Regions from separate parts of the Phyllobacterium sp. CL33Tsu genome, predicted to be linked through region 4. Evidence: riboswitches for the same ligand, from Rfam matches in the RefSeq annotation. Region 4 holds a riboswitch; each other region holds the start of a gene.
The links. Region 4 has a riboswitch for cobalamin ahead of bluB (5,6-dimethylbenzimidazole synthase). Riboswitches for the same ligand answer to the same signal wherever they lie in the genome.

Region 1 (7,207 bases), on a different contig from region 4:
CGACCTTGTCGTGATCGTCGGCGAAGCGACCTTCCGAAACTGCGGCGGCATCGATAACGGTCACGACGCCGTCGACAGTCACCTGCGTCTTGATCTCCGGCCAGTTGAAGGCCGCCACCAGCGGCTGCGGCAGCGCAAGGCCAGAGGTTTCGATGACGATATGGTCAGGACGATCGGGCCGATCGAGCAGTTTTGTCATGGTCGGGATGAAATCATCAGCCACGGTGCAGCAGATGCAGCCATTGTTGAGTTCGATCACATCCTCGTCGCGACAAGCCTCAATACCGCAGCCCTTGAGCAACCCGCCATCGACACCGAGATCGCCGAATTCATTGATGATCAGCGCGATGCGCTTGCCATCGGCATTCTCGAGCAGATTGCGGATCATCGTCGTCTTGCCCGAACCAAGGAAGCCGGTGATGACCGTTGCTGGAATCTTCTGACCCTGCATGTTGTTATCCCTTCATTTTGAGCGGCAGACCTGCTGCTACGAAATAGACTGTTTCCGCGGCGCCAGCCACGGCCTGATGAAGACGTCCGGCATGATCGCGAAAGTCGCGGGCCATGCGGTTCTCCGGAACGATGCCGAGGCCAACCTCGTTGGAGACGCAAACGACCGCACCTTTAAGATGCGGCAGCGCTGCGGCAAGCCTTGCCGTTTCCGCCATGACATCGCGCTCGGCCATCATGAGGTTGGTGACCCAAAGTGTCAGGCAGTCGACAAGAACCGCTGTGCCCTCGGCCGCATGCACTTCCAACGCGGAAACCAAATCGAGCGGTTCTTCGACCGTCGTCCATAAGACGCCGCGCCGCGCCTTGTGCTGGTCGATGCGAGCGGACATCTCATCGTCCCACGCCCTGCCCGTCGCAAGATAGATTGCTTCGTTGCCGGATGACTCGATCAGTCCCTCGGCAAAGGAGGATTTGCCGGAGCGCGCGCCACCGAGCACAAACGTGACCCCGCGCTCCAGCACGGCCATCAGGCTTCAAGCTCCGAAGCCGCGTAGCTCTGGATGGCAAAGCCGAGCGCAGTGCCGAGCACCACCCAGAAGAAGAGGTTGGTCGCGAGCGTCGATACCGCGAACTCGGATGCCAATGTCGGCGGCACGGCGGAAGTAAGATCGTCCGCTTCCGGAGCGCCATAGATATGCGGCGCAACAATCAGCACGAGGCCGAGTACCCTCGCCCAGATTTCCTCACGCAGAACGATAAAGTAAACGCCGCCCGCCGTCAGCAGCACCGTGATGAGCCACCAGGCTTGCCGTGTCGCGAGATCGGCGGCGGGCATAGCCGGCAGTTCCGGCGCAAGGCTGAACGATGGCGCAAGGTTGAAGATGAAGAACCCGGCGAGGCCCCAATAAATGCCGTTCTGCACGGTGATCTTACGTCCAAGAAACAGGGCGGCCGCGCCCGTGATCAGAGCGAAACCCGCTCCGGCGACAAGATTGATCAGCAAGGTGTTACCAAAGCGGCCGAACGGCAGGGCCGGGCTTACCTCTTCCTCTTCGTGAGTGTGCGGCGCCACGGCAGGTGCTGTCTCGCCGGCGGCGGCAGGCGCTGCGGCATGCTCGTGCTCGTGGCCGCCTGCGGCGTTCTCATATTCTTCCGCGTGCAGGATAAGTGGCACGCTGCGCACATACATGGCTGGCGTCAACAGAATACCAGCAAACAGACCGGCCACGATCGTAGCCAGAAGATATTTAACCAACATCGATATCTCTCCGAATTCCCATATCAAGACACCGGGCTGTCGAAACGACACCCGGACCAGATAAACCCTCAGTTTTCAATGCTTAAGCGGTGGCGGCCGAATCATTACATCCAGCCGGGCTCCAACCTCAGTGGCAGGGGAATCCGTAGGAATGGCGGGTATCGTGCGCCGTATCGTGCAGCGTTTCGGAATGGGAAAGACCCACGCCATAAACGATGAACACGCCGAGCAGCATTGAAACCACCGCCGTCGTCAGACGCGATGCGAGCGGGAGAGATATCGTAGTCGAAGTACGTGCAGCCATAACAACCTCCGTGCAGGGCCAGAAGGGACATTCCCCTTCGGTCTTGGGCACCATTGCCCTATGACTGGCAGGTCTCCTGGCTCGCGGGTCGCAGGATCAATGCCGCCTTCCCGGTTTCCCAGTGGCTGCCCTCGGCTTGCGCCTCAGGCCTTGGCATGAATCCTCGCCGCTCTACAGTCGCGGGGTCGGCTGCGGTAGGGCCGCCCTGATGGGTACGGCCGTCGCATTCCCTTTTGATCCCATGGCCTTTGGCCGAACGGGAACCAATCATGGGTTGAACGTTATTCACCAAGCACCGAGAATGTCAAACGAAACCGCGCGACGTTTTTCGCTTTACTAAAGTCAAGGGACCACTTCGAGATCGGTGTTCCTGTATTCGTCATCCGTCGCCAGGATGGGCAACCGATAATATTTCGCACAGGTCTACATACTCAACGTGCGATCAATGCATGGAGATCGAGGACTTCAGCCAGTTGGTCGGCTATCGAATCGAGCGCGGCATCGACGCCCGCCCTGTAGTCGAAGGCATTTGCATTGATTCCCAGCGAACGCAGCAAGGCGGAGCGATAGGCATCGGTGCCGAACAGCCCGTGCATATAGGTCCCAAAGACCTTACCGTCGGCAGAAATCGCGCCATCCTCGACGCCGTTGATCATCGCCGTCGGGCGGCTGCAATCCGGGCCGGTCGTCTTGCCAAGATGGATTTCATAGCCGCTCAGCGGCACGTCGTATTGCAGCGAATGAGCCGCAACATTGCGAACGGTCTTTTCCGGCTCCATCACCGTTTCGATATCGAGATGCCCGAGGCCCTCGCTTTCCGTCGCTGCACCTTCGATGCCCTCAGGGTCGCGCACCGTGCGCCCGAGCATCTGATATCCACCGCATATGCCCATGATCGAGCCGCCGCGACGCCGGTGAAGGTTGAGGTCCTTGTCCCAGCCGTTTTCCCGGAAGCGTATAAGATCACCGATCGTCGATTTCGACCCGGGGATGATGACGAGACCGGCATCGACGGGCAGTTGCTCCCCGCTTCGGACAAACACGACATCGACATCAGCCTCGGCCATCAGCGGATCGAGGTCGTCGAAATTGGCAATGCGGTCAAGCACTGGCACCGCGACTTTCAGCGCGCGGCCGTTCCCCTTTACCAATCGCTCCAGCACGACGGAATCTTCCGCGGGAAGCCGGGTAGCATCCTTCAGCCATGGCACGACGCCAAATGAAGGCCAACCGGTGAACCGGGTGATTGCTTCCAACCCCTCGTCGAAGAGCGAGACGTCGCCGCGAAACTTATTGATGATATAGCCGATGATCGCGGCGCGATCCTCCGGCGGCAGGATCGCATGGGTGCCGACAATCGATGCGATGACGCCGCCGCGGTCGATATCGCCGACGAGAACGACCGGCACATTGGCGCGGGTTGCAAAGCCCATATTGGCGATATCGCCAGCCCGCAGATTGATTTCGGCAGGCGAGCCCGCGCCCTCGACGATGACGAGATCGGCACCATCGCAAACGATGTCAAAGGACTGCATCACGGCATCGAGCAGTTGCCCCTTGAGCTTCTGGTAGTCCCGGCCCTTCGCCTGGCCCCAGACCTTGCCTTGCACGATGATCTGGCTGCCGGTTTCCGACTGCGGCTTCAGGAGCACGGGATTCATGTGGATGGAGGACGGCACACCGCAGGCCAGCGCCTGCAACCATTGCGCCCGGCCTATCTCGCCGCCGTCATCGCTGACCGCCGCATTGTTCGACATGTTCTGCGGTTTGAACGGCCGGACAACCAGCCCGCGCTTGTGTGCAAGCCGGCACAGACCCGCCACCAGGACGGATTTCCCAACATCTGAACCGGTTCCCTGCAACATGATTGCGCGTGTCATGGGCTTTGAGTAGCGGATATGTCTTTCTCTTCCTAGTCCTGCCTTGGACGTTGCGCCCCGGGAAGCTTGGGATAGAGTGGCAAGCAATAAGAAATGCAGGGAGGGTGCCATGGACAGTAGCGTTGATTCGACCGCTGGCCAGTTCGAACTCGATGAGGATCAACTGGCGATCCAGGACATGGCGCGCGCCTTCGCCGCCGACCGCGTCGCGCCGAACGCATTGGCGTGGGATCGCGACAAGCACTTTCCCGCCGATGTCATCCGCGAGACTGGACCGCTCGGCATGGGCGGCATCTATGTGCGCGAGGATGTCGGCGGTTCAGGCCTGAAACGGCTCGATGCCGTGCTGATCTTCGAGGCGCTCGCCGCCGCCTGTCCAGCGTTCTCGGCATTCATCTCCATACACAACATGGGCGCGTGGATGATCGATACGTTCGGCAGCGAGGAGCAACGTCAACGCTTTGTGCCGCGCCTGACATCGATGGAGTGGCTTGCGAGCTATTGCCTGACCGAGCCGAACTCCGGTTCCGATGCCGCCGCCCTGAAGACCCGCGCGGTGCGTGAGGGCGATCAATACATTCTCAACGGCGCCAAGCAGTTTATCTCGGGCGCCGGCGATTCCGACCTTTACGTGACGATGGTGCGCACCGGCGAGGATGGACCGAAGGGCATCTCTGCGCTGGTCGTCCCGAAAGATGCGCCCGGCCTTTCTTTTGGCGCCAATGAATACAAGATGGGCTGGAACGCCCAATCCACCCGCCAGGTCATCTTCGAGAACTGCCGTATCCCAGTTGCCAACCGGCTCGGCGAGGAAGGTGACGGCTTCCGCATTGCCATGGGCGGGCTCGACGGCGGGCGGCTCAACATTGCGGCATGCTCGCTTGGCGGCGCGCAATCGGCCCTCGACAAGGCGCTGGTCTATGCCAGTGAGCGCAAGGCGTTCGGCAAGGCGATCAATCAGTTCCAGGCGCTTCAGTTCAAGCTTGCCGATATGGAGACGGAGCTTTCAGCTGCCCGCATGCTGCTCTACACAGCGGCATCAAAGCTTGACCGCAAAGCGCACGACGCTTCCAAATGGTCCGCCATGGCCAAGCGCTTCGTCACCGACAAGGGGTTCGATATCGCCAACGACGCTCTGCAGATCCATGGCGGCTATGGCTACCTGCACGACTATGGCGTGGAGAAACTGGTACGTGACTTGCGGGTGCACCAGATCCTGGAAGGCACGAATGAAATCATGCGGGTAATCATCGCGCGGCACATGATGGGCCGTTGAAATTTCAAATTGAGGGAGAAGTGCGATGACGACTGTCGCTTTTATCGGCCTTGGACATATGGGCAATCCGATGGCCGCCAATCTCGTCAAGGCGGGCCATAAGGTACTTGGGTTCGATCTCGTGCCCGAAAACCTCGATACCGCGCGGGGCAACGGCGTAACGATTGCAGACAATGCCGAGGCCGCCGTCGCCGAGGCCGATGTTGTCATTACGATGCTCCCGGCCGGCAAGCACGTGCTTTCGGTCTACGAGGCGGTTGCCAAGGGAGCACGAAGGGGCGCGCTGTTCATCGATTCATCGACGATCGACGTCGACTCCGCCCGCAAGGCGCATGCAATCGCCGCGGAGAACGGACTGCTGTCCGTCGATGCACCGGTCTCAGGCGGCATTGGCGGCGCGGCGGCGGGCACCCTCACCTTCATGGTGGGCGGTTCCGATGAAGCCTTCGTCAAAGCCGAACCGATCCTAAAACCGATGGCCGGACGGATCGTTCATTGCGGCGAAGCGGGCAACGGCCAGGCGGCCAAGATCTGCAACAACATGATCCTCGGCATTTCGATGATCGGTGTCAGCGAAGCTTTCACGCTGGCCGAGAAGCTTGGGCTATCACACAAGGCGCTGTTCGACGTCGCCTCCACATCTTCCGGCCAATGCTGGTCGCTGACGACCTATTGCCCGGTACCGGGACCGGTGCCGACCTCTCCGGCTAACAATGGCTATAAGCCGGGCTTTGCTGCCGCGCTCATGCTCAAGGACCTTAAATTGTCGCAGGAGGCGGCGACAAGTGTTGGTGCAGCAACGCCGCTCGGCGCCCATGCCGAGGCGCTTTATGCCGAGTTTGGGGAAGCGGGCAATGAAGGATCGGATTTCTCCGGCATTATCAATTATCTGCGCGACGCCAAGCGCGAAGGCTGACCACAATCCTGGCGGAAAAGTCGCAAATTTAGATTTGCTTAAGTTCTCGATAACCTCGCGGTAACGATGTCCGGCTAAAACTTTACGGGCGAGCAGGGTCAAACCTGTTCCCCGCTCCGGATCAGGTACCGCGTACCGGAGCTGTAATTTTCTGCCCGCGTTGAGTTCGGCAGAACTGCCATGCGTAACTTGGCAAAAACCGCGCTGTTCCCTCGTGAACGGGGCGGTTTTTTTGCATCCTTAGAAAATTCAGAGCAAAGAAAAACCGCCACCTCAAAGGCAGCGGTTCACATGCCGTCTCGTTGATCGATTAGCCGGCCGAACGGGTCCAGATGAAGGACAATGCGGAGCCGATACCGCTCTTTGCATTGCTGGACGGAGCGTTGCGCTTTTCGGTTGCATTCCACGAAATGTGCACGCGGTTATTGCGATTGAAAATGTAGAGCATTTTGGCGACCTCGAAAGGAAATGAGTTATTGCCGCTCAAATGCGCTTTTTGCTCAAAGTTTGATCACGAAATTTCGCCATGGCATGTCGCATTTACAGCAGGAACCCTTGCATTTTTGCATGGTCACCATGCCGGAAGCGCATACCTCGCCCTTACAGAAAGGTAAGTTTTATAAAATCACCCTCGAAAATTAAGCGTGACGCTAACGGAAAAGCTGTTTAGCTTCCCGGAACAAGTCGTTTGTAGTTCGCCTGCAACGTCTTTCGGCCCGGCCGCAATGCCGCTGCGGCAGCCTTATTGGCGGCTTCGGAAACGAGGCTTGCGGGCGACCTGCCGCGCATGACGTCAAACCAGAACGTCGCTGCGGAGTTCATGAGCGAAATCTGCGCGGAAACGACACCATCCACGGACGCTGCGACTTTTTCTGAAACGGCGCGGTGCGTTTCTGCGCCGCCACCCTTCTCGCTCATCGCCTCCAACATCATCATTGGCACGCGCATGGCAATTACCATGGATGCCAGTTGCAGGTCACGGGTTTGGCGTCCGGTCTTCAGCGCAGATTTCATGGGGAGTTCCTTTTCTTTGGCAGGCCCATTGCGAACCTTCGGCGGGCAAAATGGTTTCATGCCGTGCGGAAAATATCGGTGGGTGCCGGATCCGGGCAGTCAAATC
Region 2 (7,207 bases), 310 kb from region 4:
GCCTGCAGGTCGCGGGACTTGCCGACGAAGCGACGGAGACGATCCGCCGTGACCTTGGCGACGATGCCTTCATCCTCTTTCATCTTGCCGCCGATGGCCGGCTTGTCGCGGCAAGCGGCATCGGACCCGGCAATGCTGTCGCCAAAGATATTCGCCTCGCCGAGATGTTGATCCAACGCAGCGCGCGACCGGTTCCAGCGCAGCTTCAATCGAGCCATGTCAAACTCAAATCGCTGCTCGCGGCCTAAGGCGGATAACCATGCGAAACCTGCGCCCCACCGTCGCGGACATTCTTGCACTTAAGGGCCGCCGCCAGCTAACCATGCTGCGGGTCGAAACGCTGGAGGAAGCCGAGGCCGCCGAACGCGCCCGCGTCGACATGCTTTCCATACCGCCGGCGTTGCTTACGCCGGAATTTCGCGACGCGGCGCCCTCTGCCTTTACCGTGCCGGGGCTCGAATACGGCGATTTCGTCACCGCCGAGGATTACCTGCGGGGTGCGTTCACGGCACGCAAGGCGGGCGCTGACGCTGTCTATTGCGCCGCAAGTCTTGCCACGGTGCGCCGGCTTCGCGACGAGGGAATCCCCGTATGCGGACATGTGGGCCTCATCCCGTCCAAGGCGACCTGGACGGGCGGATTCAGGGCGGTAGGGAAGACTGCGACGAGCGCGCTCGAAATCTGGCGGCAGACCAGGGCGCTTGAAGAGGCAGGCGCCTTCGCCGCCGAGATAGAGGTCGTGCCGGTTGACGTCGCCTCCGCCATCAGCGAGCGAACATCGCTTTTCATGATCTCGATGGGCGCGGGCGCGGGCTGCGATGCGCAGTATCTTTTCGCAGCCGACGTGCTCGGTTCAAATCGCGGCCATTATCCGCGCCACGCCAAAGTCTATCGCAACTTCACGGCTGAACTCGACCGCCTGCAGCAGGAAAGGATCGCGGCCTTTTCCGAGTTCGTCGCCGACGTGAGTGCCAGGACATATCCGGGACCAGAACATGTCGTCGGCATGCCGCGCGAAGAACTGGACCGGTTCTTGCGCGAACTGCCCTCTCTCTGATCTACGGTCGCCGTTTGCCTTAAGCCTCGACTTCGACATTGCCGAGCGGCTTGGAGCAGCAGGCGAGGATATAGCCCTCGTCGATTTCCTCATCGAGGATGCCGCCATTGTGGTCCATGTCGACGTTGCCGGCGAGCTTCATAACTTTGCACGTGCCGCAAAGACCCGACTCGCAGGCGGCGGCAATGCGGATGCCAGCACCGCGCGCCGCCTTGAGGATCGTTTCTCCGGCCGCGCATGGCACCTCCATGCCCGACATCGAGAACGTCACCGTCGCGCTCGCGGCCGGCTCCGTGGAGATCCCGTCGAGCATCGGCAGAACAGGCTCGGGCGCCGGGCCGAAGCTTTCCTGATGGTAGTGGGCCATGTCGAATCTGGACGCTTCGAGCATATTGCGCACATCACGCATGAAGCTTACCGGACCGCAGCAGAAAATGGTCCTGTCCTTGAAGTCCGGGGCGAGCAGCGGCAGCTTCGGCGTTTCGAGCCTGCCGCGTATGCCGGTCCAGACCTGCCCCATCTCGTGCTCCTTGATGAGGAAGGTCAATTTCAGGTTCGGCATGCAACTCGTCAGATATTCGAGTTCCTTGCGGAAAATGATATCGCTCGGACGCCGCGCGCAGGTAACGAAATTGATATCGCTCTGCGGCGCGCAATCATGCATCCAGCGCGTCATCGACATCATGGGCGTGATGCCTGAGCCGGCTGATATGAAGAGATACTTGCTGCCGGGATGCTTGCGCATCGAAAAGTCGCCGAGCGGGCCAAAGGCCTTGAGGCGCACGCCCGGCATGAGATGATCGAGCATCCAGCGCGTGCCGATGCTATCTTCCTGCGCCTTGACCGTCACGGCGACGGTGAAGGGTCGGGAGGGGCTCGATGACAATGTAAAGGTGCGCAAAACCGCTTCCGGTTGCACAGGCAGCTCGAAGGTCATGAACTGGCCAGGCTCATAACGAAACCAGTTATGATTATCCGAGCGGAAGGTGAAGGTCTTCACATTGGGCGCTTCCTCGACGACCGAAAGACATTCGAGAAGATGCAGCCGGTCGTTCCACGGCTGCATCTGGTCGAGGTGCGGATAATTCTGGGAAACGCCAATGTTCATTCAAGCAACCCTGCTGAGTTTCGTATCGCCGGAAAGCCGCGCTTCCATGGCATTGCTATACCATTCCAGGAATTGAAGGACGCCGCCTTCATGCTCGACCGAATAGGGACCGGGTTCATAGGCCGGCGAGCGAATGCCGAACGCGTTTTCCTCGACGATGCGACGGTCCTGATCGTTGGTTTCCAGCCAGACATGCGTCAGATCTTCGAGATTATAATCGACGCCCTCGACCGCATCCTTGTGAACCAGCCACTTGGTCGTGACTTGCGTCTCGTTCGGACCGAGTGGCAAGACACGGAAAGAGATCGCATGGTCGCCAAGGATGTGATTCCAGGTCGTTGGATAATGGTAGAGGAGCAGTGAACCTATGCTCCTGGCGTTGACGTCGTCGCTGAGTTGACGGCCGACTGCGCGCTTGCCCGATAGAGTATAGCTCTCGGCATTGTTGATGAGCGGAACACGGGTCGCCCGATACTGCCCATCTTCAGCGATGCGGAATACGCTTGGCAAACCGGCAGCCTCGCACTTGTCCCAGTGCGATACCATTTCCGGATCTTCCTTCGAACCCTGAATTCCGGTGGCGCTCGGCGCCTCCGGGAAGGTCTTGCAAAGCTCAGGATGGTTGCCGGCGCAATGGTAGCACTCGCGGTTATTCTCCCAGACGAGCTTCCAGTTGCCTTTCTCGACGATCGAACTCTGGAAGGCGACCTTGGTCTCCGTCAGCCGGTGTGGCGCAAGGTACGGCTCGAGCAGGGTGCGTGTCGGGGTGAAATCGGGCGCGATCTGCGCCAGGCAGATGAAGATGTAGCCGCCGACGCTCTCGCAATGCACCGTTTTCAGACTGAACTGGCTCGCGTCGAAATCGTCTCCCATCTGGCGGGCAAAAAGCAAACGTCCATCGAGCTCGTACGTCCACTGGTGATAGGGGCAGACGAGCTTTGCCGAGCTCCCCTTGTCACCCGCGCAGATGCGCGAGCCGCGATGACGGCAGGAATTGTGGAAGGCGCGAATCTGTCCCTGACGGTCGCGAACGATGACGACGGGGTAGTCGCCGACCTGCACGGTGAAATAATTGCCGGGTTTGGCGACTTCGCAATCATGGCCGATGAACAGCCAGTCGCGATAATAAATCGTCTCCATGTCGAGACGGTAATAGTCTGGGTCCGAGTAGAAAGCCTGTTCCAGTCCGTAGCCCGGTTTCCGGGTTCTGAGATTCCGGAGAAGTTCATTGCGAATGTCCATGTCGCGTCCTCGCCTTAAGCCTGCAAAGAACTGACTGGTGGTGACGGAGAAGAACGTCCGTACAGCCAACGTTTGTCGACCGCACAAAGCCATGCTCCTTGATCGCCCACCGCGATCAGTCGGTTTTTTCCCTCAAGGCTGGTTTCCGGGCTCTGGAGTTGCCTTCTCAGACTTCACGGCGCCTTCCCGGGGTGCACTCCCAGTGGCTGTTTTGCCGCGTTTTACTCCACTACCGTTGCGGGGGCAGCGCCGGGTTTTAACCGGCTTCCCAATTCTCCGCCTTCCCTAGAAAGCGGCACCTCAAGTGGTCACGATAAAAGCATCGGGCTTTGGAAAAGAATAGGTGCGGAAACGACATCCCATTTACGAACGGCGACACGCAGCATTTCGGTCAAATGGTGCGCCGCACCCTTGACCCCAAGCGCTGTCGATTTATGGCACAGACGCCGATCATACCATTGGGCGATGCAGATATTGCCTGATCGATTCCGGCTTCATCTCGATCGAGAACCCGGGCATCGAAGGGGGCATATAGGCGGCATTGCGAATGTCGCAGGGATCGACGAAATGCTCATGCAGATGATCGACATATTCGATGACCCGCCCCTCCTTGGTGCCCGATACCGCGATGTAGTCGATCATCGACAAATGCTGCACATATTCGCAGAGGCCAACCCCACCCGCATGCGGCCAGACCGGCAGATTGTATTTCGCCGCGATCAGCAGCACCGCCAGCACCTCGTTGAGCCCGCCCATGCGGCAGGAATCGATCTGGACCACATCGATGGCACCTTCAGCGATGAACTGCTTGAACATGATCCGGTTCTGGCACATCTCGCCGGTCGCCACCTTGACCGGCTTGATCGCCTGGCGAATCTTGCGATGCCCGGCGACATCGTCCGGGCTCGTCGGTTCCTCGATGAAGTACGGCTTGACGAAGGCAAGCTTCTTCACCCAGTCTATGGCCTCGTTGATCTCCCAGACCTGGTTGGCATCGATCATCAGGATACGATCAGGCCCGATCACTTCGCGGGCAATCGTCAGCCGGCGGATGTCATCCTCGAGATCGCGCCCGACCTTCATCTTGACGTGGTTGAAGCCGGCGTCGACGGCCTCCTGGCAAAGCCGGCGCAGTTTTTCATCGGAATAGCCCAGCCAACCGGCGGAGGTCGTATAGCAAGGATAGCCTTCGGCCTTGAGGGCAGCGATGCGTTCGGCCCTACCGGCATCCGCTTTCCGCAGAATGTCGAGTGCCTCGTCGCGGGTCAGAACATCGGTCAGGTAGCGGAAATCGACAATGTTGACGATTTCCTCCGGCGTCATCTCGCCGACCAGCTGCCAGACTGGTTTGCCGGCTTCCTTGGCCAGCAAGTCCCAGACGGCGTTGACGACGGCGCCGGTGGCAAGATGCATGGCGCCCTTGTCCGGCCCGATCCACCGCAATTGGCTGTCGCCAGTGATGAAATGCCAAAAGCGTCCCGGATTTTCCTTCACCCAGTCGAGTTCAAGTCCGATGACGAGATGCTTCATCGCTTCGATGGCGAGGCAGCAAATCTCGTTGCCGCGCCCGATAGTGAATGTGAGGCCGTGCCCGGCAAGACCATCCGTGTCCGTATCAAGAACGACATAGGCCGCCGAATAATCCGGATCCGGGTTCATCGCGTCGGAACCGTCAAGCCCCTGCGACGTAGGGAAACGGATGTCGAAAACCCGAAGATCGGTGATGCGGGTCATGTCTTGCTCCTGAAATTGCCCAGTAATCTCGTTTTCAATTTTGGTTTGTCGCAAATGATCAGGTGTCGGCGCGCGCCACCTGCTTCTGGTTGCCAAGGCCTTCAATTCCAAGCTCAATGACGTCGCCCGCCTTGAGATAGCGCGGCGGCTTCATGCCCATCCCGACACCGGGCGGCGTACCAGTCGAGATGATGTCGCCGGGCTGCAGGCTCATGAACTGGCTGAGATAGGAGACGAGGAAGGCAACGCCGTAAACCATGGTTTTTGTCGAGCCGTTCTGCATCGTCTCACCATTGACGGTGAGCCACATTTTGAGGTTTTGCGGGTCGGCGATCTCTTCCTTCGTTACCAGCCACGGACCGGTCGGCCCGAACGTGTCGCAGCTCTTGCCCTTGGTCCATTGCCCGGCACGCTCGATCTGGAACGCGCGCTCGCTGACGTCATGGACGGTGCAGTAGCCGGCGACGTAGTCGAGCGCGTCGGCTTCGCTGACATATTTTGCGGTACGGCCGATGACGACGCCGAGTTCCACTTCCCAGTCGGTCTTTTCCGAACCGCGCGGTATGAGCAGGTCGTCATTCGGCCCGACAATGGCGGAGGTCGCCTTCATGAAGATCACGGGTTCCGGTGGCACGGCCATCCCGGATTCTGCTGCATGGTCGGCATAGTTGAGGCCGATGCAGATGAACTTTCCGGTGCCGGCAATGCAGGGACCAAGGCGCGGGGCGCCCTCGACGAGCGGAAGGCCATCCATATCGAGATCGGCCAGCTTTGCCAGCGCTGCTGGATCGAGTACGGCGCCCGAAAGGTCGCTGACTTTCCCCGAGAGATCGCGAATCTGGCCCTTAGTGTCGAGTATGCCGGGCTTTTCCTGTCCGGGGGCGCCATAGCGTAGAAATTTCATCGTTTATTCCTTTGGTTAGACGGTCCAGCCGCCATCGATATTGTAGGCTTGACCGGTCGTGTAGGTCGCGCCGGCAAGATAGACGGCAAGATCGGCAATCTCTTCCGGCAAGCCGAGGCGTCCCATGGGCTGGCGGGCGATGAATGCCGCACGCGTCGTCTCATAGTCGCCCCCGGCGCGCATGCGCTGCTCCAGCGACGGGCTTTCGACCGTGCCCGGGCAAATCGCGTTGCAGCGAATACCTTGCGTGATGTAATCGGCGGCCACCGCCTTGGTCAGACCGAGCACCGCGGCCTTGGTCACGCCGTAGGCGAAGCGGTTCGGCACGCCTTTCACGCTGCTTGCAACGGAAGACATGTTGACGATCGCGCCATCCTTTCGCTCGATCATTCCGGGCAGCACCGCCCTGATCGTACGGATCATCGCGCGAACGTTGAGGTCGAGGGCAAAGTCGAGATCGGCATCCGGCATTTCGAGGATCGAGCCGCCGTGCACGAAACCGGCGCAATTGAACAAGATGTCGATCGCCCCGATCTCGCCGATCACCCTGTTGACCTCGTCGGTTTTCAGCACATCGAGCTCGCGCGGATGGATACTGTCTTCCTTGGGCAAGGCATCGAGAAGTTGCTCGTTGATATCCGTCGCATGGACGATTGCGCCTTCGCGGGCGAATGCGAGCACGGATGCCCGCCCGATGCCCTGCCCTGCCGCCGTGATGAGAACGCGCTTGCCCGCAAGCTTGCCTGTCATTTCAAACCTCCATTTCGACACGTATCGTGCCTGTCATGCACCCGATGCCCTGCGCTCGGCAATCAGGATGTGATCTGCGGCGAGAACCACCTCGTCGCGCTGGTTCAGAACTTCGCAGCGCTCGACCACGCGACCGCTGCCGGTGCGCTTCGGATCATCTTCCTTGACGCTGATGGTCACGCGGGTCCGGATCGTATCGCCGATGAACACCGGGCGCACAAAGCGCAGCCGGTCGTAGCCATAGGAAAAAGCCACGGGATTGATCAGGCTCGCCGTGAGCCCGACGCCGATCGAAAAGATCATCGTGCCGTGCGCCACGCGCTGGCCGAACGGCGTCGTCTTGGCAAATTCCGCGTCCATGTGGTGCGGGAAGAAATCGCCGGTATGGCCGGCATGCACCACGAAATCGGTC
Region 3 (7,207 bases), on a different contig from region 4:
TCGGATCGACCCAGATCGGCTTGCCGTCCTTGCGCCAGTAGAGCGAGAAGGTCCAGCGCGGCAGGCTTTCGCCCGGATACCATTTGCCCTGCCCGTAATGCAGGAAGCCGCCGGGCGCAAAGCGATCGCGCAGTCGGCGGATCAGCATGTCGGCCTTTTCGCGCTTGGTCGGGCCGACCGCATCGGTGTTCCATTCGCCGGATTCGAAATCGTCGATCGACACGAAGGTAGGCTCACCGCCCATGGTCAGCCGCACGTCGCGCTGCGTCAACATCGCATCGACCTTGTCGCCCAAAGCATCAAGCGCGGCCCAGGATTCGTCCGAGAACGGTTTGGTTATGCGCGGGTGTTCGGAGACCCGTGTCACATGCATGTCGAAATTGAACTCGACATTGGCGGGTTCGGCCATGCCGGAAATCGGTGCGGCGTTTCTGTAGTGCGGCGTTCCGGCGAGCGGAACATGGCTTTCGCCGGTCAGAAGGCCCGAGGTCGGATCAAGTCCGATCCAGCCCGCGCCCGGCAGATAAACCTCGCACCACGCGTGAAGGTCGGTGAAATCCTTGTTCGTGCCCGCCGGGCCATCAAGGGCGACGAGATCGGGTTTCAACTGGATCAGATAGCCGGAGACGAACCGGGCCGCGATGCCGAGATGGCGCAGGACCTGTACGAGCAGCCAGCTGGAATCGCGGCAGGAACCGGTCGCGACGCCCAGCGTCGTATCGGGCTCCTGCACGCCGGTTTCCATGCGGATGACATAGCCAACCTCACGCTGGATACGCGCATTGAGGTCGACGACGAAATTCACCGTATTGGTCGGGTTGCGGTCGACCGTTGCAAGAAACGCGCTCAGCAGCGGACCCGTTGGCTCCGGCTTCAGATAGATCGAGAGGTCGTCCCGGATATCCTCAGGATAGGCGAAGGGCCACGTCTCCGCGATGGGCTCGACGAAGAAATCGAAGGGATTGTAGACCGTCATGTCCGCAACGAGGTCGACCTCGATCTTCAGTTCGGTGACGGGCTCGGGAAACACAAAGCGGGCGAGAAAATTCCCGTAGGGATCCTGCTGCAGGTTGACGAAGTGATTGGAAGGACTGACTTTTAGGGAGTGGCTGAGAACCTTCGTACGCGAATGCGGCGCAGGCTGCAGGCGAATGACCTGAGGTCCGAGCATGATCGGACGGTCATATTTATAGTGCGTCAGATGGTAGACCGCAGCGTGAATTGCCATATCGCCTCAAATAACTGGCCGCGCATCGCGCGAAACAAACTGAAACCTAAACTACTCTCTTTCATAGGGCACGTCTTAAAATGTCCTATTGCCAATTATTTTAGCACTTGAGAATTTTGCCGTATAAACGTGCTTGCCAGCGGAGAAATCCCCGCATAGCATCCGCGCCGATGGTTTCTCCGGGATGACAACACCGGAGATGAAAAGGGAACACGGTGAGGCGTACCCAATAGGGACCGAGACCGTGGCTGCCCCCGCAACTGTAAGCGGCGAGCGTTGCCTGACGATGCCACTGATCGAACGATCGGGAAGGCCGGGCAAAGCTGAGACCCGCGAGCCAGGAGACCTGCCATCAAGCAAATGATTCGAACCGGACGGGGTGTACCGGGAGCGATGCGATGTTGCCGTTTACGGATGACCTTGAGCAACTGCTGAGGCGTGCCGTGATTGGAATATCCACGTTCCCTGTTCCTGTCCTCATGAAGGACAGGTATGCACATCGACCCTCATCATCATCATCGCCTGTGCCCGCACCCTGGCTGGATCCTGCCGGTTGACATTACTTCGCGTTTGCTATCATACGATATAACATTACATAATTTGATCGAAGTTTCCTGGGTGCGAAAATTTTCGATTGCCGGAAAACGCCAGCCATGAATTCCATCCTTCTCAGCGCTGACACGGTCAGCTATCGAATCGGCGGCAAGTGCCTGGTTGAAGCTGCATCGCTGCAAATTTCACGCGGATCGCGGCTCGCCATCATCGGTCCGAACGGCGCCGGCAAATCCACGCTGCTGCGGATGCTGGCGGGGCTTGCGGCGCCGACAAGCGGGGCCATTCACATTGAAGGCGAGAATATTAACCGCTTGACCCCGCTGGATCGGGCACGCCGCTTCGCCCTCGTCGGCCAGACGGATACGCCGGACCGCCAGTTGCGCGCCATCGACTATGTAGCGCTTGGCCGTATTCCGCATGGCGGGCGCTACAGCGCCGCGACGGACCGCGAGATTGTTGGGGAAGCCATGGATCGTGCCGGCGTAGAGTCATTTGCGGCGCGGACGGTTGGTTCGCTGTCCGGCGGCGAGCGGCAGAGGCTGCAGCTGGCGCGCGCTCTCGCCCAGCAACCGGCGATCCTGTTTCTCGACGAGCCGACCAATCACCTCGATCCGAAGGCACGCAGCGCCCTGCTTTCGCTCGTTTCCGGGCTCGGCATCACCACCGTCGCCGTCCTGCACGACCTGCCGCTCGTCGCGCCGTTCGCCAGCCATGTCGCCGTCATGCATGCCGGCAAGATCGTCGCCACCGGCACGCCCAACGAGACATTGACCCCGCGGATCGTCAGCGACGTGTTCGACCTCGACGTCCTGCGCCTGCGCCACCCGCATCAGGACCGCGAACTCATGGTGTTCGACGTTCCCGGCCCCGTTCAATCTGATAAGTCACGGAGACTCCCATGAAAAAAGCCCTCATCGCACTCGCGCTCACGCTGCTATCCGCGCCGGCATATGCCTTTCCGGTCACTGTCGACAATTGCGGCACGCCGCTGACCTTCGACGCGGCGCCGAAACGCGCCGTCATCCAGGATATCAACATGAGCGAGATGGCTTTCGCGCTCGGCCTCCAGCCCTCGATCGTCGGCGTGACCGGCATCACCGGCTGGTACAAGCTAGATGAAGCGTTCAAGAGGCAGCAAGGTTCGATCCCCGAGCTTGCACCCAAATATCCGACCATCGAGAACCTCGTCGCCGCCAATCCCGATTTCTTCTTTGCCGGCTGGTACTACGGCATGAAGCCGGGCGGCGACGTTACACCGGACACGCTCGCCCCCTACGGTATCAAGACGCTCGTCCTGACGGAGAGCTGCGTTCATCTCGACAAGAATCGTCCCGCCGCCTCGATGGATCTGCTGTATGGCGATATTGAAAAGCTCGGCAAGATTTTCGGCAGGGACGCCGAGGCCGACAAGCTGGTGTCTGGCTGGAAGGCGGAGCTTGCCGCGATCAAGGGCAAGATCGGCGGGAACGGCGACACCCGCGTCTTCCTGTATGACTCCGGTGAGGACAAGCCGTTCACGGCCGGCAAGTTCGCCATGCCGTCGGCATTGATCCGCGAAGCCGGTGGCGTCAACATCATGGACGACATGGAGACGAGCTGGGGCACGACGTCGTGGGAAACGGTCGCCGCGCGCAACCCCCAATTCCTCGTCCTTCTCGATTATCAGGATGATGCCGGCTATCAGAAGCTTTTGAACTTCCTCAAATCACACCCGGCGATGAAGGAGACGGATGCGGTGAAGAACGAACGCTTCGTCGCTCTGCGCTACGCCGAGATCACGCCCGGCCCTGCCAATATCGAGGCTATCGGCAAGATAGCTCGTGCGATGCACCCGGAAGCGTTTTGAGGGGTGACCAGCAACGCCCCTCCCGGCTGCTGCGCAGCCACCCTCCCCACAAGGGGGAGGGAAAGGCGGCGCCATGCATACGAAAGTCATTGACGAAATGATCTGCCGGGCATCTCCCCCACAAGGGGGAGATCGATTGGCGGCTTCGCACACGCGCTACTCGAACGAGGCGTTGGCCTCTGCGGGTTCGCGCCCTTGTGGGGAGGGTGGGACCGAAGGTCCGGGGCGGGGTTCTTGCGACCGCGAAGCCTTTCGAGGCATCACAGGCACGCCCCTCCCGGCTGTTACGCAACCACCCTCCCCACAAGGGGGAGGGAAAGGCGGAGCCATGCATACGAAAGTCATTGACGAAATGATCCACTCACCCCCCTCTGCCCTGCCGGGCATCTCCCCCACAAGGGGGGAGATCGATTGGCGGTTTCGCACATTCGCTACTCGAAAGAGGCGTTGGCCTCTGCGGGTTCGCGCCTTTCCCTCCCCCTTGTGGGGAGGGTCGGACCGAAGGTCCGGGGCGGGGTTCTTGCGACCGCGAAGCCCTTCGAGGCATCCCAGGCATGCCCCTCCCGGCTGCTGCGCAGCCACCCTCCCCACAAGGGGGAGGGAAAGGCGGCAACGCATTCGAAAATCATTGACGAAATGATCCACTCGCCCCCCTCTGCCCTGCCGGGCATCTCCCCCACAAGGGGGGAGATCGATTGGCTTCCGGCGATTAGTTCAGTCGCCACCGGCAGGGTATTGCGCCGAGATGACTGCAGGCTTTTCTCCCCCCTTGTGGGGGAGATGGGCGGCAGCCCAGAGGGGGGTGAATGAGCTTCGCCCCCGCGCAACGACGCATGCTTATCGGCGGAAGCGTGGCGATGCTCGCCCTTGTCCTTGCCTCAATTGCCTATGGCTCGACCCTGATCCCGCTCGACGACGTCATGCGTGCACTTGCAAATGCCGCCGGTCTCAGCGACACGTCCGTCGCCGCGCCGGTGCAACGCATCATCATCGACCTTCGCCTGCCCCGCGTCATCCTTGCGCTCTGCGTCGGTGCAGGCCTTGGCGTCATCGGCGCGATGCTGCAGACCGTCACGCGCAACGACCTCGCCGACCCGTTCCTCTTCGGCCTCTCCTCGGGTGCGGCCGCCGGCGCCGTCTCGGTGATCAGCATCTTCGGCGATCGCTTCGGCATCTGGACCTTGCCGATTGCCGCGTTTTCGGGCGGCATGCTCGCGGCCCTGCTGGTGCTGGTGCTCGTTCGGCGCATCGAAGGCCAGGGACCCGAACGGCTGATCCTCGCGGGTCTTGCCGTCTCGTTCCTTTTTGCCGCACTCACCAACTATATCGTCTTCCTCGGCGACCAGCGCGCCGCCCACTCCGTGCTGTTCTGGACACTCGGCGGTCTCGGCCTAGCGCGGTGGGATAATCTGCCGCTGGCGATCACCGGCCTTGCCGCGATCCTCGCCTTTGCGCTCTTCAACCACCGCCGGCTCGATGCGTTTCTCGCCGGAGAAAGCACCGCCGAAAGCCTCGGCGTGCGTGTAGCGCGCACGCGCAGTGTCGTTTTTATCGTATGCGCCTTTTCGACCGCGATTTTCGTCTCGGTTGCCGGCGTCATCGGATTTGTCGGCCTGATGATCCCGCACATGGCCCGCCGCTTCGCCGGCCAGCTTCACGCCGGACTGATCGTTGCCTGCGCCATTTTCGGCGCCATCCTGATCCTGCTCAGCGACCTTGCCGCGCGCCTGCTGCTCGCGCCGCAAGAGTTGCCGATCGGAATCGTGACGAGTTCGGTCGGGGCGTTCTTCGTGGTAACGATGCTCTTGCGAAAACCGCGAGGCTAAAGCCGGCCCCGAGCCACGAAGTGCGGGTTGGCGAAATCCGCGTCATGCGCCTGGTTGCGCCGCCCGTAAGTCAGCGGCCGGCCCTCGAGCGTCAAGGTCATGCCGCCGGCCGCGCGCAATACGGCATCGCCCGCCGCCGTATCCCACTCCATGGTGCGGCTCAGCCGCGGATAGATGTCAGCCTCGCCGCGCGCGAGCAGGCCGAATTTCAGCGATGAACCAACCGAAACACAATCGGCGATGGCGAACTGGCCGAGATAGGCGTCGGTTTCAGGCGTCCGGTGCGAGCGGCTCGCAACCGCGACCAGAACGTCGGGGGCTGAACGGCAGGCAATGGCGTAACGTTCGAGCACGCTGCCGTTGCGATCGATCGTCACTTGTTGCGCCCCCTCGGAGCCGCCGGTGAAGAGCAGGCCGCGCACGGGAGCGTAGACGAGGCCGAGCACCGGTACGCCGTTTTCGATGAGCGCGATGTTGACGGTAAAGTCGCCATTGCGGCTGACAAACTCCCGCGTACCATCGAGTGGATCCACCAGATAGAAGCGGGTGCCGAGATCGCCGGGCACGTGGCCGCCTGCGATCTCTTCCTCGGCAACGATGGGTATATCCGGTGTCGCACCCCGCAACGCCTGAAGGATGATCGCCTCGGCTGCGTGGTCGGCTGCAGTCACGGGTGACTTGTCGTCCTTGAGTTCGACAGCGCAGCCTTCCTCGTAGATACGCAGGATCTTCTGACCTGCAACGATCGCGGTTTCTTCGAAGAGGGTGAGCAGATCAGAGTGGAATGTCATGCAGCGCTCTCTGCCCTGCCGGGCATTTTCATTCCAAGCGGGTAGACCAACGCGCAGGTTCTGTCACGCTCAGCAACATTCGAAGTGCAGGCGGACATACCTATGCGACCTCCCCCGTTGTGGGGGAGATGGGCGGCAACCCATAGGGGCGTGAGTGCGAATTGCATGACTTGATCTAGATGGACCACGAACTCTGGTCGTAATTGAAGATGATGCCACGCTCAGCAAGCAGGTTTTCGACCTCGGAGGCAAGCTCTTCCGTCGTTCGCCCGACGGTTTTCAGATGAAGCTCCGGGTTCTCCGGCGCCTCATAGGGCGAATCCACACCGGTGAAGTTCTTGATCTCACCGCGCAGCGCCTTGGCGTAAAGACCCTTCGGATCGCGGCGGGCGCATTCCTCGAAGGGCGTATCGACGAAGATCTCCATGAATTCGCCGTCGCCAAGCAATTCACGCGCCATGCGCCGCTCGGAGCGGAAAGGCGAAATGAACGAGACCAGCACGATCAGCCCCGCATCCACCATAAGCTTTGCCACCTCGCCGACGCGTCGGATATTCTCGACGCGATCTTCCTCGGTGAAACCGAGATCGCGATTGAGGCCGTGGCGGACATTGTCGCCGTCAAGGATATAGGTGTGCTTGCCGAGCGATGAGAGGCGCTTTTCGACAAGGTTCGCAACCGTGGATTTGCCCGAACCGGAGAGCCCGGTAAACCACAGCACGGCCGGCTTTTGATCCTTCAGTGCCGCGCGCGACGCCTTATCGACGTCGAGCGCCTGCCAGTGCACGTTGGATGCGCGGCGAAGCGCAAAATCGATCATGCCCGCGCCGACCGTGGCATTGGTCAGACGATCGATGAGGATAAACGACCCGGTCGAACGGTTGGACCTGTAGGAATCGAAGGCTATCGGCTCCTGCGTCGAAATATTGCAGACCCCGACCTCATTCAAATCGAGCGATTT
Region 4 (7,207 bases):
GCGGGAAGAACTCGAAGGACACACGGATATTGTGACCGATATCGGGGCGGCGCGATTGGCGAAAGAAACTCATCAGACACTCTCCGTGACGCGGGAGGTTAAATCGGGATCTGCAATCAGCAGGCGCGGGTCGCGTGCCAGCCACAGTTTAACGGTTAGTTTGTTCTTGTCTTTCGGTTCAAGTTCCGTGCTCTCTTCGAGCATCAAACCGGCTTCCGTAAGCCATTCGCGCATCTGCGCATCGCTGAAGCCGAGACGCATATGGGCATGGTTGTCGCGCAGGAACTCAAGTTCGTGCGGAGCAAAATCAACGATGAGCATGCGCCCGCCTGCCCGCAATGCACGTGCCGCTTCGCGGATTGCTTCGGCGGGGTTATCGAGGAAGTGCAGAACCTGGTGGACGGTAACAAGATCGAAGGATTCGCGATCCACCGGCAGGGAATAGACATCGCCATGGCGCACCTGCGCATTGGTAATCCCGTCGCGATCGAGATTGGAGCGAGCAACCGTCAGCATGTCGCGGTTTATGTCGATGCCGACGCCGCGAATATAGAGCGGCGAGAAGAGTTCGAGCAGACGGCCCGTCCCCGTGCCGACATCGAGCATCGCCTGAAACGGCTTGCGGCCGACGATCTTGAGGAGCGCTGCTTCCACCGCGCCATCCGGCGCATGCAAAGACCGGATCATATCCCAGCTCGTTGCATTGGCGCTGAAATAGGCGGCTGCGCGTTCGCGCCGCTGCAACTTCACCGAGGAAAGCCGCTCGAGGTCGCGTTCGAGCAAAGGATCGGAAAAATCGAGGCGGTCGAGCAGCGACCGGGCGATGTCACCGACGATCAGCGAGTCGGCCAGGCGGAAATAAGCCCAGGAACCCTCCTGGTAGCGATTGATGAGGCTGGCCTCGAACAGCAGCTTCAAATGCCGCGACACGCGCGGCTGCGACTGGCCAAGGATTGAGGTGAGATCGGAAACTGTAAGGTCGCCGCGTGACAGGAGCGCGAGGATGCGCAGGCGGCTCGGCTCGGCCGCCGCTTTCAGCGTATCGACCATCAGGTCCAGGTTGAGATTACGCTTGTCCATGCTTCCAATCCTCAAAAGACATAAAGATATGTTTATGTGACAAACGCCGCATAAGCAAGTTGTTTTTGCCGTTGACGACATTTTTTGCCGCGCCTGAAATAGGACGAGAATCGGCTAGGATAGCGGCATGAGCATCGGAACAAACCGCCAGCGCGCCATCAACAAGGCTTTGACACTTCTGCTACCGGCCGTACCCTATTCGGATTCCGAGCCGATCCGCGCCGCCGCAAATGCCCCGCATATGAAGACGCTGCCGCCGCCGATTGCGGTGTGGCTGGCGACGGTCGCCCATGTCCGCCACCAGCACACGGATTACGATGTGCTTCGTGACGACGGTTACGACAAGGAATCGGCGCGTTTCTTCGTGCTGGAAGCGATCAACCGGAAACTGACGGAGTGGCGGGCGACACGCCTGCTTGATCCGGATGAGGATGATCCGAGCTGAGCGTTCCTGGATCATCGCATCCACTCCACCGGCCCCGGAATATGAGTTCATCGAGCGGCAGTCGCTTGCGCCATCCGCGCTGCTCAAGCTCCGGCGCCTGGTAGAGCTCATCCACGTAGCCGACGCAGAGATAGGCGACGATCTCGACATGCGCGGGAATGCCGAGAATTCGGCGCATGTCGGTATCATGGTAGATGCTGACCCAGCCGACGCCGACGCCTTCGGCGCGCGCTGCAAGCCAGAGATTCTGTACTGCGCAGACGGTACTGTAGAGGTCCATCTGACGGTTATGGGTGCGGCCAAGGACGACGCGCCCGCCACGGGTGCGATCGCAGGTGATGCAGATGTTGAGCGGCGCCTTGAGAATGCCTTCGAGTTTCAGCGCAGCATAAAGCGCCTGGCGATCGTCAGTGAACATTGCCCTCGCTTCCTCATTGGCGCGGGTGAAGGCCTGGTGCACCTCCTGCTTGCGCTCGGGATCGCTGATCAGGATGAAATTCCAGGGCTGCATAAAGCCGACCGAAGGCGCATGGTGGGCCGCATCGAGCAGGCGCATGAGCACCTCGTCGGGTATGGGCTTGGGAAGAAACTGGTCGCGCACATCGCGGCGCGTATGGATGGCTTTGTAGACCGCCGCGCGTTCATCTTTGGAAAAACTGTCGGCGGCAGTCGGACCATGGCATTTATCGTGCATTGTTTGCTCCCAACAACGCTTGAAACTCTCGCCGCCGTCCACGCGGTTCGAGCTATGAGGTCCGGCCGGTCTTCTGACTGAGGTTCAACTGAGCCGCGCGCCTTCCGGAAGTTCCGTGGCAAATGCGCGTCCATCCCCCTTACAGCGTTGGGCACGTGCCGGATTTTCACCGGCTTCCCGATTCTCCCGCAACGCTTGCCGCAGGCACCGGACCTGCCTGATCATTCGCCACAATTCCCGGGCGCGCGCAAGCCTCAGGGGCGATAAATCCATTGTTCGGGAATGCGCACATCCACCTTTTCGCCATTGCCGATCGTTCCAGGCTTTTCGACCCAGGCGACGATGCCGCGCATCCGCCGCGAGACCCGAACGAAATCGAGCGCAGTCGCGGTATGGTCGGCCGTTCCCGCATGTTCGCCGATCGAGCGCCCGGCAATCTTGCAGGGCGCGTTCTGGCCGTCGACCTTCAACGTGACACCACCCTCGAAAAATATCAGCGTCCGTGGCGGCAGCATCGAAAGCGACGGGATCCCGTCGATCAGCATGTTGCCGCCGATCCACTCGGCCCTGAGTTCGGCAAGCCCCATGCCGGCTGCAACTTGTACGAGTTCGTCCGGCGCAAGAATCGAGAGTTGCCGCTCGTTACGCATTTCGGTGCCGCGCGGATACCAAGGCTCGCGACCGCCGGATTTCCGCGTCGGGCCGGCATGGAAATCACCGACAATTCCGTCGAAAGTGACGTTGAGTTCCGCTGACGGCGCCGTCACAAAATCGCCGGCGCGTGCCTCGAACAGGCCGCTGACACGCCCACTGAGCTTGCGCGCGGGCAATATCTCGGGGCCGGTTGAAAAAAGGTCGTTCATAAACGCTCCTGAAAATATGCGCCGTGAAAGCCGCCGCATATTATGAAAAACTGCGGGCAACACCAGCGAATATCCCTGATGAATCTGTCAAAAAGAGTCATGAGAATTCGGTGAACTATTGCGGCTCGGCAATACCTTGCGCCTATGGCATGCTATAACCCACTGGAAAGGCGAATCGTCTCCGATTGACAATCGTTATGTGTTCTGCTTTCGTTCTTTTCTCACCGGAGGTTTGTCGTGAACGCTGAAGTTATGGACGCAGCCATAGATTTGGCGAAACGAACCGCAGGAAAGCGTTATCACACCGTCCTTGCCGATCCGCCGTGGCGCTTCACCAATCGCACCGGAAAGGTCGCTCCGGAGCACAAGCGCCTGTCGCGCTACGGCACGATGACGACCGACGATATCTGCGCCCTGCCGATCGCCGACCTGACGGCGCAACCTGCGCATCTCTACCTGTGGGTGCCGAATGCGCTGCTGCCGGAGGGGCTGCGGGTCATGCAATCCTGGGGATTCGAGTACAAGTCGAACATCATCTGGCACAAGGTGCGCAAGGATGGCGGCTCTGACGGGCGCGGCGTGGGCTTCTATTTTCGCAACGTCACCGAAGTCTTGCTCTTCGGGGTTCGCGGCAAGAACGCCCGCACACTGGCGCCAGGCCGCAGCCAGGTGAACTATCTTTCGTCGCGCAAGCGCGAACACTCGCGCAAGCCCGACGAGCAGTACGATCTGATCGAAAGCTGCTCGAAGGGTCCTTATCTCGAACTTTTTGCGCGCGGGACGCGGCCAAACTGGACCTATTGGGGCAATCAGGCCGACGAAGACTACAAGCCGACCTGGAAGACCTACGCCTATAATTCCGCAGCGGAGGCCGCGGAGTGATCGAACGTTACCACCGATGAAGGTATGCCGATAAGGACAAGCGGACACGGGTTTCCGACGCCGCGCAAGACGCGGTCGCGCAGCTTGCGCCAATGGGTCGTCGCCTCGCCGAACTTGTCGCCGACGAATGCATCGACCCATGCTTGCCGGAAGTCGCCGGTACGCTCGGCCCTTGTCAGGATCATTTCGCGCTGACGCCCCGTCGGAACATAATTGAAGCTGTCGAGCTGGCCGAGTTCATCGACAGCCCTTTCATCTGCAAAGCGGCGCAGGATCGTCCGCATATCGTTCTGAAGGCTCTCGCCGCGGGTAATGAGCCCGCCGACGGAGACGGCGCCCTCGGCGTGCAGCCGCTTGAAGCTTTCAAGGTCGCGGTCGAAGAACGGATCCTTGTTGTTCCACTCGATTTCGAGCGCGAACACCGAGCCTTGCGGCCCGAATGCCTTCACGTGGTCGATTTCATGAGAGAGGGAGGCGACCTCCCTTTCCTCATCGAATTCGGACCAGCGCACGGTCTTGCGGACGCGGATATTGCGCTTGCTCCAGCCCCGTTCGGCGAGACCACGGCGCAGACGCTGCGTCAGTCGCGCCTCGCCTCCCCCGCCCGCGACAATTTCGGTGACGGGGATCGTCAGATCGAGCAGGACCGTTTCGAGGTCGTTCTCCGCGCCGGCCATGTCCATGGTGACGATGGCTTCGGCGTGGTGAAGCGCCAGTATATCAAAACCGCGTTCCTTCAGCCGCTCGAACATGCGGCCTTACCGCGTCAAGCGCTTGTAGGTCGGACGCTTCGGATTGACGCTGTCCGGGCCGAGGCGGCGGATCTTGTCGTTCTCATATTCCTCGAAGTTTCCTTCAAACCATTCGACGTGGCTGTCACCTTCGAAGGCAAGGATATGCGTCGCAAGGCGGTCGAGGAACATGCGATCGTGGCTGATGATCACGGCGCAGCCCGCATACTTCTCAAGTGCATCCTCGAGCGCCGAAAGCGTTTCGGTGTCGAGGTCGTTGGTCGGCTCGTCGAGAAGCAGGACATTGCCGCCCGACTGCAGCATTTTGGCAAGGTGCACGCGATTGCGCTGACCGCCCGATAGATTGCCGACTTTCTGCTGCTGGTCGCCACCCTTGAAATTGAAGGCAGAGACATAGGCACGCGAATTCATCTCGTGCTTGCCAAGCTTGATGATGTCGTTGCCGCCCGAAATCTCTTCCCAGACGTTCTTGTCGCCCTTGAGGTGATCGCGGCTCTGATCGACATAGCCGAGATGGACTGTGTCGCCGATGCGGATTGATCCGGAGTCAGGCTTTTCCTGGCCAGTGATCATCTTGAACAATGTCGTCTTGCCGGCGCCGTTCGGACCGATGACGCCGACGATGCCACCCGGAGGCAGCTTGAAGGTAAGGTCCTCGATCAGGACCCGGTCGCCGAAGGACTTGCTGAGGTTCTCAGCCTCGATCACCACCTGCCCAAGGCGCTCGCCTGCCGGAATGATGATCTGGGCGTCGCCCGGACGCTGGTCGTTGGCCGCATCGACCAGTTCGTCATAGGCCTTGATACGGGCCTTGGACTTGGCCTGGCGTGCCTTCGGGCTTGCGGCGATCCACTCGCGCTCGCGCTCAAGTGCCTTCTGGCGCGAAGCCTCTTCGCGGCCTTCCTGCTGCATGCGCTTCGATTTCGATTCGAGATAGGCCGAGTAGTTGCCCTCGTATGGGATGCCGCGGCCGCGATCGAGTTCGAGGATCCAGCCGGTCACATTGTCGAGGAAGTAGCGATCGTGAGTAATGAGCAGAACGGCGCCGGGATATTCCCGCAGGTGCTTTTCAAGCCATGCAGTCGTTTCGGCATCGAGATGGTTGGTTGGTTCGTCGAGAAGCAACAGGTCAGGTTGCGACAGCAACAGGCGGCACAGCGCGACGCGGCGGCGTTCACCGCCGGAGAGCGTGGTGACATCGGCGTCGCCCGGCGGGCAGCGCAACGCCTCCATCGCCATCTCGACCTGCGATTCCAGATCCCAGAGGTTCTTGGCGTCGATGATATCCTGGAGCTTGGCGCCTTCATCGGCGGTCTCGTCGGAATAGTTCATCATCAGTTCGTTATAGCGGTCGAGGATTGCCTTCTTGTCGGCGACACCCTCCATCACATTGCCCATGACGTCCTTGCTGGCGTCGAGGGCAGGCTCCTGGGCGAGATAGCCAACGGTTGCTCCATCAGCAAGCCAGGCTTCCCCGGTGAACTCCTTGTCCGTTCCCGCCATGATCTTGAGGATCGTCGACTTGCCGGCGCCGTTCGGGCCGAGAATGCCGATCTTAGCGTCGGGATAGAAGGAGAGATGAATATTCTCGAGAACTTTCTTGGTGCCATAGGCCTTATTGAGACCGGCCATATGATAAATGAATTGGCGTGCCATAACGCGCGTCACTCCGATGTTCGTATTCGTGTGAATGAAGTTGCGCCGTATTTAGGGGAAAGGCGCTCCGGTGGCAATGCGCGGGCGTTTTATTTCGCGGCCCCGCCCGCACCCAACACTGGTTTCAGATAAAACCTGTCCCAAAATGAGCGAAACCGGGCGCGGATATTTCCGTCACCCGGTTTCCCCTCTGGTGCCGCATTCGGGGAGCGTCCTCTTCTCCCTTGAACGGCCATGTAACTGGCAAGATGGGCAGCTCGATCATCTGCAACAGCGACGAAAGGTCAGAACCCGTTTCTTTCGGAGTGAAGTTCTGCGGCATGTTTTTATCGATTGCAAGTGGTTTTGCAAAAGAAAGTTGCACAAAGATTTGTCTGTTTATTTAATAGGCAGCACCGCGATAATTTGGGCGATATTGATATGGACTTATTCCGCATTGACTAATCGCGCGCCACCCTTTCAATTGCGGGCGGGAGGCTGCGAATGGCATTTAAAGAGGTTGAGACAATACGCACTGCGACGGGGGCCGCGCTTGCCGTTCGGGTCTCGCAGGCAGAAGCGGAGCCACGCGGCATTGTCCAGATTTGCCACGGCGTCAGCGAGCACTCCCTGCGCTATGCCCGTTTTGCGCAGTTTCTAAGCGAAAGGGGCTTTCACGTTTATGCCCATGACCATCGCGGCCATGGCCTGACCAAAGCGCCGGGAGCCCCGGCAGGACGCTTTGCCCAACAAGCCGGGCGCCAGCACGTGCTCGACGATGTCGACGTCGTCAACCACCTCGCCCGTAACCGGAATCCCGGACTGCCACTCATCCTTTTCGGCCATTCGATGGGCG

Region 1: another riboswitch for cobalamin. It lies ahead of BM074_RS11645 (CbtB domain-containing protein); the one in region 4 lies ahead of bluB (5,6-dimethylbenzimidazole synthase).
Region 2: another riboswitch for cobalamin. It lies ahead of BM074_RS18540 (aromatic ring-hydroxylating oxygenase subunit alpha); the one in region 4 lies ahead of bluB (5,6-dimethylbenzimidazole synthase).
Region 3: another riboswitch for cobalamin. It lies ahead of BM074_RS01785 (ABC transporter ATP-binding protein); the one in region 4 lies ahead of bluB (5,6-dimethylbenzimidazole synthase).

What each region holds. Positions count from the first base shown of each region.
Region 1 is NZ_FORJ01000002.1:412,479-419,685, forward strand. Features, by position in the region: gene cobW (cobalamin biosynthesis protein CobW) at 1-451, opposite strand, end outside; gene cobU (bifunctional adenosylcobinamide kinase/adenosylcobinamide-phosphate guanylyltransferase) at 456-980, opposite strand; gene BM074_RS11640 (CbtA family protein) at 980-1,711, opposite strand; gene BM074_RS11645 (CbtB domain-containing protein) at 1,839-2,015, opposite strand; cobalamin riboswitch at 2,064-2,298, opposite strand; gene BM074_RS11650 (cobyric acid synthase) at 2,447-3,895, opposite strand; gene BM074_RS11655 (isobutyryl-CoA dehydrogenase) at 4,005-5,171, shown strand; gene mmsB (3-hydroxyisobutyrate dehydrogenase) at 5,197-6,087, shown strand; gene BM074_RS23020 (hypothetical protein) at 6,398-6,535, opposite strand; gene BM074_RS11665 (hypothetical protein) at 6,754-7,101, opposite strand.
Region 2 is NZ_FORJ01000005.1:326,040-333,246, forward strand. Features, by position in the region: gene BM074_RS18525 (NAD(P)/FAD-dependent oxidoreductase) at 1-248, shown strand, start outside; gene BM074_RS18530 (3-methyl-2-oxobutanoate hydroxymethyltransferase) at 260-1,057, shown strand; gene BM074_RS18535 (FAD-binding oxidoreductase) at 1,077-2,165, opposite strand; gene BM074_RS18540 (aromatic ring-hydroxylating oxygenase subunit alpha) at 2,166-3,407, opposite strand; cobalamin riboswitch at 3,526-3,725, opposite strand; gene BM074_RS18545 (L-fuconate dehydratase) at 3,858-5,141, opposite strand; gene BM074_RS18550 (fumarylacetoacetate hydrolase family protein) at 5,200-6,045, opposite strand; gene BM074_RS18555 (SDR family oxidoreductase) at 6,061-6,795, opposite strand; gene BM074_RS18560 (MaoC/PaaZ C-terminal domain-containing protein) at 6,829-7,207, opposite strand, start outside.
Region 3 is NZ_FORJ01000001.1:347,328-354,534, forward strand. Features, by position in the region: gene BM074_RS01780 (transglutaminase family protein) at 1-1,228, opposite strand, end outside; cobalamin riboswitch at 1,383-1,597, shown strand; gene BM074_RS01785 (ABC transporter ATP-binding protein) at 1,882-2,685, shown strand; gene BM074_RS01790 (ABC transporter substrate-binding protein) at 2,682-3,629, shown strand; gene BM074_RS01805 (FecCD family ABC transporter permease) at 4,436-5,455, shown strand; gene cysQ (3'(2'),5'-bisphosphate nucleotidase CysQ) at 5,452-6,246, opposite strand; gene cysN (bifunctional sulfate adenylyltransferase/adenylyl-sulfate kinase NodQ) at 6,422-7,207, opposite strand, start outside.
Region 4 is NZ_FORJ01000005.1:19,984-27,190, forward strand. Features, by position in the region: gene metF (methylenetetrahydrofolate reductase [NAD(P)H]) at 1-73, opposite strand, end outside; gene BM074_RS17035 (ArsR/SmtB family transcription factor) at 73-1,080, opposite strand; gene BM074_RS17040 (DUF2293 domain-containing protein) at 1,208-1,525, shown strand; gene bluB (5,6-dimethylbenzimidazole synthase) at 1,458-2,219, opposite strand; cobalamin riboswitch at 2,265-2,446, opposite strand; gene BM074_RS17050 (MOSC domain-containing protein) at 2,474-3,082, opposite strand; gene BM074_RS17055 (MT-A70 family methyltransferase) at 3,320-3,964, shown strand; gene BM074_RS17060 (BglII/BstYI family type II restriction endonuclease) at 3,934-4,716, opposite strand; gene ettA (energy-dependent translational throttle protein EttA) at 4,723-6,372, opposite strand; gene BM074_RS17075 (alpha/beta hydrolase) at 6,856-7,207, shown strand, end outside.